DNA from 2 places in the Pseudaeromonas sp. HNCC25DJ182 genome. Region 1 is predicted to be linked to the other one. Evidence: predicted binding sites of a transcription regulator. Region 1 holds the regulator's gene; the other holds the start of a gene.
The links. Region 1 encodes LexA, which represses DNA repair genes until DNA is damaged. Its sites were predicted from a motif close to ANCTGTNTNNNNANACAGNT; they were not measured.

Region 1 (6,071 bases):
TAGAATGACGAACGACCTGGCCACGGGAGACAGGAGACGACAGCCGCATCATGGGTGACCACGGGCAACGGAGAGGATGCCAGGAATGGGTGATAAACGCCCCGTCATAGACGTCATCCATAATATGGAACGAGCACAGAATTAAATAATGCATTTAATTGAGCCTAAAAACTTACAATATTAAACAAGAAATAAAGAAATAAAGAAATAAAGGAATAAAAGAATAAAAGAATAAAAGAATAAAAGAATAAAAGAATAAAAGAATAAAAGAATAAAAGAATAAAAGAATAAAAGAATAAAAGAATAAAAGAATAAAAGAATAAATTTTAATCTATGCTCGAATTTTTATTTCCTAATTCGCATCATGCTACCTTCATCATTATATAAATCAAGAAATTGCTGCGCTTGTGCAGAGTGCATATTCTCGACTGTGAGATAAAATACCGGGGTGTAGATCACCTCCTGAGGTGCGGGCTGGCCACCATGAGCCGCCATGACCAACTTGACGCCCTGAAAGCCGATGGCATGGGGCTGCTGAAGTAATAAACCATCAACCTCTCCGGATTCAAGCCCCTGAATCAGATAACGATTATAATCAAAGCCAATATGTATCAGGCGTTTTTTTTGGCCTTTTCTTTTTATTTCGGCCATGACACCCAGCGTCGTCGATTCATTGGGGGTAAATAAACCATCCAATTCGGCCATATTCTGCTGCAAATAAAGGTCCGCATTATGTCGGATTTCAACGATCCCGGAGCCAAGATAAGCGGGCGGCAATAACTTCAAACTGGATTTTTTGATCTCATCGAGAAAACCCTGTTCACGGGCATCGGTGGAAGCCACTCCCGGTTTCAACCTTAAAACCGTCACCGCCCCCTCGCCTCGCAGGCGCGCTATCATCTCTCGCGCCGCCTGTTGACCAGCCCGATAATTATTGGTCATGACCTGGGCGTAGACAGTCCCTAGCGCCATACTCCGATCGATCAACACAATGGGTAAATTTTTTTGTCTAAACAGATCCAGAGTCTTGCGATGTTCCGGTGAGTTGGACGCCAGAACCACACCAATACACTGCTTTTCCAGGGCTTCCCGCAGGATCTGCTCTTGGGCATCGACAGAGGTTTCGTCGTAGAGCACGCGAAAGAAAATATCCACGCCCAGCTCACTGCCCGCCTGCAAAGCACCAGCCTCAAGGGCTCGCCAGAAGTGGTGCCCCGTCCCTGCCGTGATGACGGCCACACACTCCCGGGCAAACGCACTCTGGCCCAGAGACATCATCAACAGGACGCCAATACACAGTGAATAGAGCCACCGAGCGGCAAAGGTCATATCTGGCCACCTTCCGGCATGAAGCCCCTGTGATTACGAGGATGAGCAAAGTATAGACACTCAGGCCTCGTTGTCACCGCCCGATGCCAGACAGGACAGCCACTGGCGCTCAACCCGTGACGGCAAAATCAAGCTGACGCCAGGCCTCGTAGCTGACAATGGCAACGGCATTCGACAAGTTCAGGCTGCGCGAACTGCTGAGCATGGGGATGCGGATCAGATGATCCTGCGGCAAGCTGTTGCGAACGGCATCGGGCAGGCCGGAAGTTTCCGAACCGAAGAGCAGAACATCACCGGCCTGATAGGCAGGTGTGGTGTGAGGCGTCGTGCCCTTGGTGGTCAGGGCAAAGATCCGACGGCCCTGCATGGCCTCGGCAAATGCCGCATAGTTGCGATGACGGGTTACAGTCGCCAGATCGTGATAGTCCAGACCGGCCCGCCGCAGCTTTTTCTCTTCCAGATCGAAACCCAGAGGTTCAATCAGATGCAGATGGCAGCCATTATTCGCCACCAGACGGATGATATTGCCGGTATTGGGAGCAATTTGCGGTTCAAACAGGGCGATATGAAACATCGGAGCAATGGGGACCTGAGGGGAAAAATGCCATTCTACCCCAAGGGGAAACGTCTGGAACGGGGAAATTGCCACGGCATGCTGTGGATTACGCCACCGTAGCATGAAGACTGGCAGGCCAGTCCGCTGTCCGGCCTGCCTGCCAAGATGAACAAACTAGTGCCAGCTGCCGTTGCGGATCACACCCACCGCCAGCCCTTCAATGCTCAGCGATTGTTCGGTCAAATCGACCTGGATCGGCTCCAGCGCCTCGTTTTCCGGCAGCAAACGCACCTGATTGCCCTTGCGCTCGAAGCGTTTGACCGTGACCTCGTCATCACCGACCCGGGCCACCACGACCTGACCGTTGCGCACCTGTTCGGTCTTGTGCACCGCCAGCAGATCGCCATCCAGAATGCCGATATTTTTCATACTCATCCCCTGCACCCGCAGCAGGAAATCGGCTCTGGGTTGAAACATGGCGGGATCGATCTGGTAGTGAGTCTCGACATGCTCGGCGGCCAGGATTGGCTCACCGGCCGCCACCTGACCGATCAATGGCAGGCCCAACTCCTCTTCGACTACGTCCTCTTGCAGCAGCTGAATGCCACGGGAAGTACCCGGCATGATGTGGATCACCCCCTTGCGCGCCAGGGCCTTGAGGTGCTCCTCCGCCGCATTGGCAGACTTGAAACCCAATTGGGCAGCAATCTCGGCCCGGGTCGGCGGCATTCCGGTCTGCTGCATGCATTCCTTGATCAGTTCCAGCACTTCAGTTTGGCGAGGGGTCAGATGTTTCATGGCGTTTGCCTGTCTATTTATACAGATAACTGTGAGTATATACAGGCATTTATCAAGCGCAAGATAAATGCCGGACAAAGGTTACAAAAGCTCTCCACTCATGACACAAGTCAGCATTCCACGACAAGTCGGGCCAGTTTTGCTATGCTGGCGCCGCATTTTTTTTGAGGATACAGCACCATGTCCTTCGGCTTTTCCCTGGCCCGGGCCCTATGCCGCTTGCCTGTTCGTCTACTGGTCAACCACAGCAGTCTCCCGGAAGACCCATTGGGCCAATTGGGTCTCGACTTGGGACGACCCATTGTTTATGCCCTGAGCACTGACTCGCTGAGCGATCTGCTGACCCTGGAGCTCTGTGCCAAAGAGTTGGGACTGCCCAATCCATTTTCGCCGCTCACCGTACAAGGGGTGAGTCACCCGCGCTATGTCTGCCTGGATCGTACGCCGTCGCTCCTCGGCAACCCGCGCAGTGGCATACCCCACCTGGACACCTTTCGCGAATGGTTGAGTCTGCACGAACAGAACGCGCAACTGGATATCCAGTTGGTTCCGGTGACTCTGCTGTGGCATCGCGCCCCGGGCCGTGAACGCCCGCACCGGCTACAACCGCCACACCAGACGCCAGGCGCATTGCGCAAAGCCGCTATGGTGTTGCTGTATGGTCGGGAAAACCGGGTCCGCTTCTCGACGCCAGTGTCTTTGCGTAGCCTGGTCACCGAGCTCGGCACCGACGAAGTGGTGGCTCACAAGCTGGCACGAGTGGCGCGTATCCACTTCAGCCGTCAGCGTCAGGCCGCCAAGGGACCACGGCTGCCCGATCGCCAGGCCCTGTTTCGTGAACTGTTGCGCAGCGACAACATAGTCCGCGCCATCGCCGAACAGGCGCAGAGTGAAGGCAGCAGCGAAGAGCTGATGCGCGCCCGGGCCCTAGGTTATCTCGACGAGATGGCATCCGATTTCTCCTATCGGCTGATCCGCTTCGGCGACTACTTCCTCGGCTGGCTATGGAATAAGCTGTATCGCGGCATCACGGTTCGTGGTGCCGAGAAGGTGCGCCGGTTGGCCCGGGAAGGCCATGAGATCATCTACATGCCCTGCCACCGCAGCCACATGGACTATCTGCTGCTCTCCTATGTCATCTACCATCAGGGCATGGTGCCGCCGCATATTGCCGCCGGGATCAACCTGAATTTCTGGCCGGCGGGGCCCGTGTTCCGTCATGGTGGTGCCTTCTTCCTGCGGCGTAGCTTCAAAGGCGACAAGCTCTATAGCACAGTGTTCCGTGAATACCTGAGCCAGCTGTTTGCCCGTGGCTATGCGGTGGAGTATTTCACCGAAGGTGGCCGCTCCCGCACCGGACGACTGTTGCAGCCGAAAACCGGCATGATCGCCATGACGCTGCAGGCGCAGTTACGCGGCATCAAGCGCCCCCTGACCTTTGTCCCCGTCTATCTGGGCTACGAGCATGTGATGGAAGTGAACACATACCTCAAGGAGCTCAAGGGCAGCCGCAAGGAGAAGGAGAGCCTGTGGCAGGTGGTCGGGATCCTGGGCAAATTGCGCAACTTTGGCCGCAGCTTCGTCAACTTCGGCGAGCCACTGACCCTGCATCAGTTCCTGCAACAGCAGGTTCCCGAATGGCGGGATGACATAGATCCAACCGGCCAATGCCGCCCCGAGTGGTTGCCCGCGACCGTGGATATTCTGGCCAAGCAGCTGATGACTCGCATCAATGACGCCGCCGCGGTCAATGGCCTGACCCTGAGTGCTCTGGCTCTACTGGCCACCGACAAACAGGCACTGCCGCGGGAAGATCTGCTGGCCCAGATCCGCCTCTACACCGCACTGTTGCAACGGGTGCCCTACAGCCCGTTCAATACGGTGCCGACGGCCAGTGCCGAGGAGCTACTGGAGCAGGCACTGGAGCTGAACAAGTTCCAGGTGGAAGAGGATAAGCTTGGCCAAATCATCAGCATGGATCGCTACCAGGCGATCCTGATGACCTTCTACCGCAACACGATCCTGCATCTGTTCGCGCTGCCCAGCCTGATCGCCACCCTGATCGAGCGTAACGAGGGGATCAATGACATCGATCTGCTGGCGCGTTGCCGACGGATTTATCCATTGCTCAAGAACGAGTTGTTCCTGCGTTATGAACTGGAGGCGCTGGATACCCAGGTGCCGGCTATTCTCGCCGCGTTCCAGGAGCTGGCGCTGATCGAAGAACATAACGATGGCTACTGGGTGCGTCCGGAAGAGCAGATGCGGCTGTTGTTGTTGGGACAGAGCATTCAGGAGACCCTGCAGCGCTACGCCATTACCCTGTCACAGATCCAGCAGCAGCCGGCGATCACCCTGCAGCAGTTGGAATCAGACAGTCAGATGATGGCAGTACGGCTGGCGACCCTGCATGGCATTCATGCCCCGGAATTCAGCGACAAGAGCCTGTTCAAGACCTTGTTGCTGAGCCTGCAGCAGGAACAGTATCTGCAGTGCCAGGGTGACGATCAGCCGGTGACTCAGAACAGCGAGGCACTGGCAGAACTGGCGGCCATTTTGCTACCCCTGCTGCCGGATCGGGTGCGTCGCACCCTGCTGATGCCCGCTCGTTAACGTCCGAGCGCAGCACATATAAAGCGCCCCTGAATCCTGCACCAATGGCTGGATTCAGGGGCGCTTTTTTGCCCGCGTTACAACTTGCGGCCGAGCCGTTTTTCGATCTGGCGCTTTTCCCATGCGGGTCCGAAGAAATTAAACACTTCAAACACATTCAGACCATGAAACAGCACCCCGATACCCCAGCCCAACATGGGCCACCAGGCCCAGATATAGCCAGGCGCTGTCGCCAGGTTGATGATGAAGAGCATGGTAATCACCAGCACATACTTGATGGCGTGTGAATAAAAGCCCTTGATGTCGCGAACGTATTCGATGGTCTTTTGCTCTACTGGATCTATGGATTGTTGGTGTGTCATATCCTGTTCCTCGGGTGGTGTCTCGACGGGAACATCAAAAACAGCGGCGAGAGATTTTCGTGATTCAAGCCCAGGAGTCTGGCCCCTCTCTATACGCTGGATGGTGCGAATACTCAGGCCACTTAATTGCGCGAGCTGGTCTTGGGACCACTGCCGTTGCAGTCTAAGTTTACGAACATTCATTGTGATCCCTCTGCTTCTGGTGTTCGAGTGAGACTATCCACTAATCCATGAACGACACGTGACGACATTGAGCCGACATCCTTATGACACACCAATAAAATCAATGCGTTATAAATTAATTTATTATCCCGCCAACAGCCCGGACAGGAATATGCCCAAGAAAATCACGGCACCCACCCAGTTATTAGCCAGGAAGGCATGGAAGCAAGCCTCCCGATCCCGATGCCGGG
Region 2 (6,071 bases), on a different contig from region 1:
TGCCGGGATCCTGAGCGTGCAGCAGGAGCTCCAGCAGCAAGGTGAGGCCATCCAAAACGGACTCGGCACTGGACAGGAGGTGTTGCAACAAACCTGGCAGCAGGGTCAGCAAGGCCTGCAGCAATGGACCAGCCATCTCTGGCAAGAGAGTGTTCAGTACGGCAGCAACCTGCTCGCCTCGGTGCAGGCATTACCCGCTAGCATCTGGCCTGACTCCCCGGATCCTGAATTAGATCCGGACACCGAAGCCGCTGGCAGTCTGTCGTTAGCCGCCAATACGCCACCGGCAACCGAGCCCTGAATTGATAAACCGCGCGGTTGACCATCGCGGATCTCTGGCGGACCCCAGCTAGAACGCCAGTGACAATTGATGCTCTTCGGTTTTCTCCTCCGATTGCGGCAAGCTGACCCCCAAGCCGAGCAAGCGCACCGATTTGCCCTCACCCCGCGCCCAGGCTTCACGTAACAGGGCGAGAAACAGTCCGGTATCGGCACGGCGACTACTGCGCTCGACCGTCGTCTGCTGAAAATCGGCAAACTTCACCTTCACCCCCTGGCGGACAATACGGCCATCCGGCGCATGGCGCTGCAATCGCGGCCACAGTTGCTGTTCCAGCTGGGCCAGGATCGGGATGGCCTCTTCAAACCGGGTCAAATCCGCAGGCAAGGTCAGCTCCACGCCAACCGATTTGCGCACCCGGCTCACCTCGACCGGCCGCTCATCCAGACCCCGGCAACGCTCCAACAACATCTGGCCTGATTTACCGAACAGACGCAGCAACTCGCTGACAGGATAAGCCTGCACATCAGCCCCAGTATGCAATCCCATCGCCGCCAGACGCTGCGCGCTCTTTTCGCCGATCCCCGGGATCTTGCGCAGCGGTAAGCTGCTCACAAACTCGGCCACCTGCTCCGGGCGCAGCACAAACAGGCCATCGGGCTTGTTCAGATCCGACGCAATCTTGGCCAGGAACTTGTTCGGTGCCACCCCTGCCGACGCAGTCAGCTGTAACTCCCGGTGAATATCCGCCCGGATGGCTTCGGCCATCAGGGTCGCACTGCCGCGATATAACGGGGAATCGCTGACATCCAGGTAGGCCTCATCCAGCGACAGCGGTTCGATACGGTCGGTATAACGGGCAAAAATAGCGCGGATCTCGCCGGATACCTGTTGATACACAGCCATGCGCCCCGGGATCACCGTCAAGGTCGGACATAGACGCAACGCATAGGCGGTCGCCATCGCCGAGCGGACACCAAAACGGCGCGCCTCATAGTTGCAGGTGGCGATCACACCCCGCCGATCCCGGGAGCCACCGATGGCCAACGGGATGTGGCGTAACGCCGGGTTATCGCGCATCTCGACAGCCGCGAAGAAACAGTCCATATCGATGTGAATAATTTTACGCATGGCAACACTGTATATATAAACAGTTACCCTTACTCTACTCCAGTCTCCGCAAATATCCAAGCCTTGCCCTATATCCACAGCGACTGCCCAGCCCCCCGGATTTGAACGGAACAACACAGACTCCACCGTCAGGATAGACCGCGTGGGAGGATGCCTTCCGGCACCGAGCGGTCCATGCTGTGGTGTACACACTCTCGTTATCGGGTCGTCAGGAGTCGTTATGTCCACATCCTCTCTTTCACAACTGCAGTGCTGGCACCAACCTGTGCCCCCCTTTGTCACACTCCAGGCCGCAGGCCCTGTGCTATCGCTCTGGCTGCAGAGCGAGATCTGGCCAGAGCGAGTGCTGCTGCGTAGCGAGCCCGATAATGAGGAGTGGTTACTGGATATGACCCTGCAGGCGGAAATCCGCGGTTGCCGTCACTATCAGGTCGTGCTTCCCCTGCATCAGGCTTCATCCCGGCAACGTTACAGCTTCAAACTGTTATGGCCCGATCGCCAATCCTGGTTCGGCCCCGAAGGGCTCAGTGCAGTTCCCATCGAACGCCTGCGCCAGTTCTGCCTTGAAATCCCGGAGAGTCATCCCGGCTGGGTGGCGGATCAGATCTTCTACCAGATATTTCCGGATCGATTTGCCCCGGGGGATGGTCCCCATCTGGTACGGGAAGCAGAGTATCAGCACCATGCCCGCCAACGCTGGGTAAGGCGGCGCGGCTGGGAACATCCACTCGAGATGGAGGCCGCCAGCTCCACCTTCTATGGTGGCGATCTGGATGCCATCACCGGCAAACTCGACTATCTGCAGGGGCTGGGAGTCACGGCCCTGTACCTCAACCCCATCTTCACCGCCCCCACGGTGCATAAGTACGACACCGAGGACTACTTCAATGTCGATCCCCATTTTGGCGGGAATCAGGCCCTGATCCGGCTGCGGCAAGCCACCCGTCAGCGCGGCATGCGGCTGATCCTCGATGGAGTCTTCAATCACAGCGGTGACAGTTGCGCCTGGTTTGATCGCTACCGGACCGGCGATGGCTCCGGCGCCAACTGCTCGCCAGAGTCCCCTTACCGCAACTGGTACACCTTTGCCCCGCAGGGCGCTCTGGGCTGGAAAGGCAATGCCAATCTTCCCAAGCTCAACTTCGCCGAGCCGGGTGTTGTCGACACCCTGTATCGTGGGCGCGATAGCGTGGTGCGTCACTGGTTGCGCGAACCCTACGGGATCGACGGTTGGCGCCTGGATGTAGTGCATATGCTGGGCGAATCCGGCAGCGCCAAAAACAATCTGTTGCACGTCGCTGGCATCTACCAGGCTGCCCGGGAGGAAAATCCCCAGGCCTATCTGCTCGGAGAACACTTTGCCGATGCCCGGGAATGGTTACAGGCAGGGGTAGAAGATGGCGCCATGAACTATATGGGCTTTGCCCTGCCGGTCCGGGCTTTTCTGGCCGGTCAGGACGTTGCCTATCAACCGATCCATCTGGATGCCCGTCAGTGCGCCGACTGGATGGAGCACTACCGCGCCGGACTGAGTCATGGCACCCAGCTGTGCCAGTTCAATCAGCTCGATAGCCACGATACCAGCCGCTTCCTGACCCTGTTGCAGGGCGATATGCAACGCATGAAACTCGCCATCGGCTGGTTGTTTAGCTGGATTGGTGTGCCCTGCCTCTACTACGGTGACGAAGTGGGCCTCGCGGGTGAGAATGATCCCTTCTGTCGCGCCCCCTTCCCCTGGGATCAGAGCCGCTGGAATGGCGAACTGCTGGCCCATACCCAGCAGTTGGCAAGGTTGCGCCAGCAAAGTCCGGCACTACGCCGCGGCGCATTGCAGATGCTCCATGCCCAGAAAGAGACGCTGGTGTTTGTGCGAGTGCTCGAAGATGAACGCATCCTGGTCGCCATCCAGCGGGAAGGAGACGCAGAGCTCACGCTGCCATCGGACCCTCTTCTGAGCTGTCGCACCTGGACCCGTTTGTTGGGACAAGGACAGCTCGACACCACGGGCGATTACACCTTGCAACTGACAGCAGGCGATATCACTTTATTCCGCGGTTTCAGCGAGTAAGCAGCTCAAACCACTAAATCAGAATCATTTTCCGCAACAAACCAAACCGGGACTTAACCAATCCCGGTTTTTTCTGTTATCTGGCGGCCATGTTTTCTAGACTTCGCCCCATCGCAATACTGCCGATATAGTCCGCCAACCTGGAGAAAGTTTGATGCGTTACCTGTTTGTGTTGTCCCTGCTACTGTCAACCACCGCCATAGCCGGCGACGACTTCCGTCTTGGTTCAACCCTGTTGCTCTCTATTGGCGAAAGCGAGGCCATCGTCAAACCACTGGCCTGTCGCTACACCGACTCCCTGCAACTGAAGGTAGAAAAACAGGATGCCCGCATCGAAGAACTCAAGGTGTTCTATAAGGACGGTAGCAATCGGACCATCAAAGTGAATAAAAATATGAGCAAGGATGAGCGCAGCAACTGGATCAAACTCGACCGACGCAAGTGCATCACCAAAATCCGTGTCGATGGTTATTCCAAGCGCAAGATGGCCGAAGTCAAGATTTATGGTCGCCGGGATTGATGTCGGCCCGCTTCGACTCGCAGCAGTGATGAAGTAGATCCCGCCAGGTCACGATGCCGACGATCTGGCCATTCTCCAGCACAGGGAGACAGGAGATCCCCTGTGCCAGGAGCAGTTCGCAGGCTTGTGAGACAGGCACCTCGGGGCTGACCGTAACCGGTTGCCGCGTCATCACCTGATGGACCCGGCGTTGCAGGGTATCGCGGTCTCGTTGATTCTCCGCACCTGACCCCAAGTAAGGGCTCAATGCCTTGTAGAGATCCTTGTCCGACAGAATGCCGACCAGTTCGCCCTCCTCGATCACCAGCAGATGATGAAAGGGGGCGGCAGCAAAAATTTCGTGTACGGTTTCCAGAGTGTCATCCATCTCGATGGTCGCCACCCGACGCTTCATAATATCGACAATTCGCATATCCTTCCCACCCGCTGCCGCAGCTTGTATTCACTCGCTTCTGCGTCCATCCCGCTGCGACATCCAGCCGCGGGACGCCGCCTCCGTTGAGTGTAGTGCCGAAACCATTGCTCCAGTTGTGCGGCGTCGCACAATGCCATATACGCACCCGGCAAAAGCGGGCATTCTTAAATCCCATGAGCGATAGTCCGGTCGCGACAGCTCACCGGACTCCTGTTTCCGTATCCTCTATTCGCCGGAGAACACCGCCCGATGCATGTTGCGCTTTTGGGGGCACGACGACTGATGCTGGCTGCCACCAGCCTGCTGCTGATCAGTTGTCAGCCGATCACGCTACCGATCGATCGTAGCCATACGTCGCTCAACCAGGACTCCCGCATCCAGTCGGTGATTGTGCATTACACCCAGATTGATGATGCTCAATCCCTTGATGAACTGACTCGCCCCGAAAGCCAGGTCAGCGCCCATTATCTGTTGAGTCGTGAAGAGCGGGATGGACAACCCGTTGTGTATGCTCTGGTTCCGGAGTCGCAGCGAGCCTGGCATGCCGGAGTGAGTCACTGGCAAGGCGCCCAGGCACTCAATGCCAGCTCCATTGGCATCGAGATTGTCAATCTCGGCTATGCGGATGCCGATGCACAACTGCCGCTAGCCGAGCGCCATTGGCAAGCCTACACCCCTGCCCAGATCCGCACCTTGGCCCTGTTGCTCCAACAACTGGTCGATCGCTACCAGTTGCCACCGACCCAGCTATTGGCGCATAGCGATATAGCACCCGGCCGAAAAGTCGATCCGGGCCCGCTGTTTCCCTGGCGGCACTTGCATGATCACTATGGTTTGGGCGCCTGGCCCGATGAGGCGCGCGTCAGCGCCTTGCTGGCGGTGCCCGGGCCCATGCCATCCATCAGCGAGATCCAGAACCTGCTGCTCCGCTACGGCTATGGCCTTGCCGCCACCGGCGTTCTGGATACCCAGACCCGTCAGACCCTGCAAGCCTTTCAACTGCATTTTCGACCCGCACGCTACGATGGCCTGCCGGATCGGGAAACCGTAGCCCGATTACAGGCGCTATTAGAAAAGTATCCGCCCGGGAACTAGGCCTCTGTTGATCGAGGCTGCGATCAGGCTCACGAATGCCGTTGCAGACTCATACCTCGAACGCAGATCGCATATGCTTAAACCATGATCCCGTACAGAGCTCAAGCGACCCCTATGCCCAAACCAGTCCCCCTGATCCCGCGCCGCCCGGGTCTCGCTTTCTGGATCATGCTGGGAACTCTGGGCAGTGCCATCACCACGCTGGTGCTATTACTCATCCTGGTGGAAGATTTTTCTGCCGACTATGCGCGTAAACGGGCGCAGGGTGACGTTCATCGCCTGGCCAGTAACATGGCCAATGCCTTGAACTTTCAAATCAATGAACGAATTAATGATCTACAGCTGCTAGCGCACTGGTCTTTGTTTCGGGAGCAGAGCATCGAGCAACAAAGAGCCGTGCTCGCAACATTGGCTCAGGAGTCCAGCGATTACAGGTGGTTACTCATCACCTCGCCAGAGGGTGTCATCCGGACTGCATCGCTATCCAGCATTGAAGGACTGCATATTCCATCCGATCCCTGGTTCCCGCCCCGATTTCAGCACCCGAGTGTCAGTGATATCC

Region 2: the regulator LexA is predicted to act here: its motif matches at 1,417-1,436, upstream of dinB (DNA polymerase IV).

The regions. Positions count from the first base shown of each region.
Region 1 is NZ_JBVAYG010000022.1:33,504-39,574, reverse strand. Features, by position in the region: gene ACZYUB_RS15505 (substrate-binding domain-containing protein) at 346-1,329, opposite strand; gene ACZYUB_RS15500 (tRNA (cytidine(34)-2'-O)-methyltransferase) at 1,439-1,903, opposite strand; gene lexA (transcriptional repressor LexA) at 2,060-2,683, opposite strand; gene plsB (glycerol-3-phosphate 1-O-acyltransferase PlsB) at 2,864-5,296, shown strand; gene ACZYUB_RS15485 (2TM domain-containing protein) at 5,374-5,841, opposite strand; gene ubiA (4-hydroxybenzoate octaprenyltransferase) at 5,965-6,071, opposite strand, start outside.
Region 2 is NZ_JBVAYG010000018.1:71,641-77,711, forward strand. Features, by position in the region: gene ACZYUB_RS14195 (hypothetical protein) at 1-301, shown strand, start outside; gene dinB (DNA polymerase IV) at 350-1,411, opposite strand; gene malZ (maltodextrin glucosidase) at 1,632-3,479, shown strand; gene ACZYUB_RS14210 (DUF2541 family protein) at 3,634-3,999, shown strand; gene ACZYUB_RS14215 (CBS domain-containing protein) at 3,974-4,411, opposite strand; gene ACZYUB_RS14220 (N-acetylmuramoyl-L-alanine amidase) at 4,664-5,509, shown strand; gene ACZYUB_RS14225 (sensor domain-containing diguanylate cyclase) at 5,624-6,071, shown strand, end outside.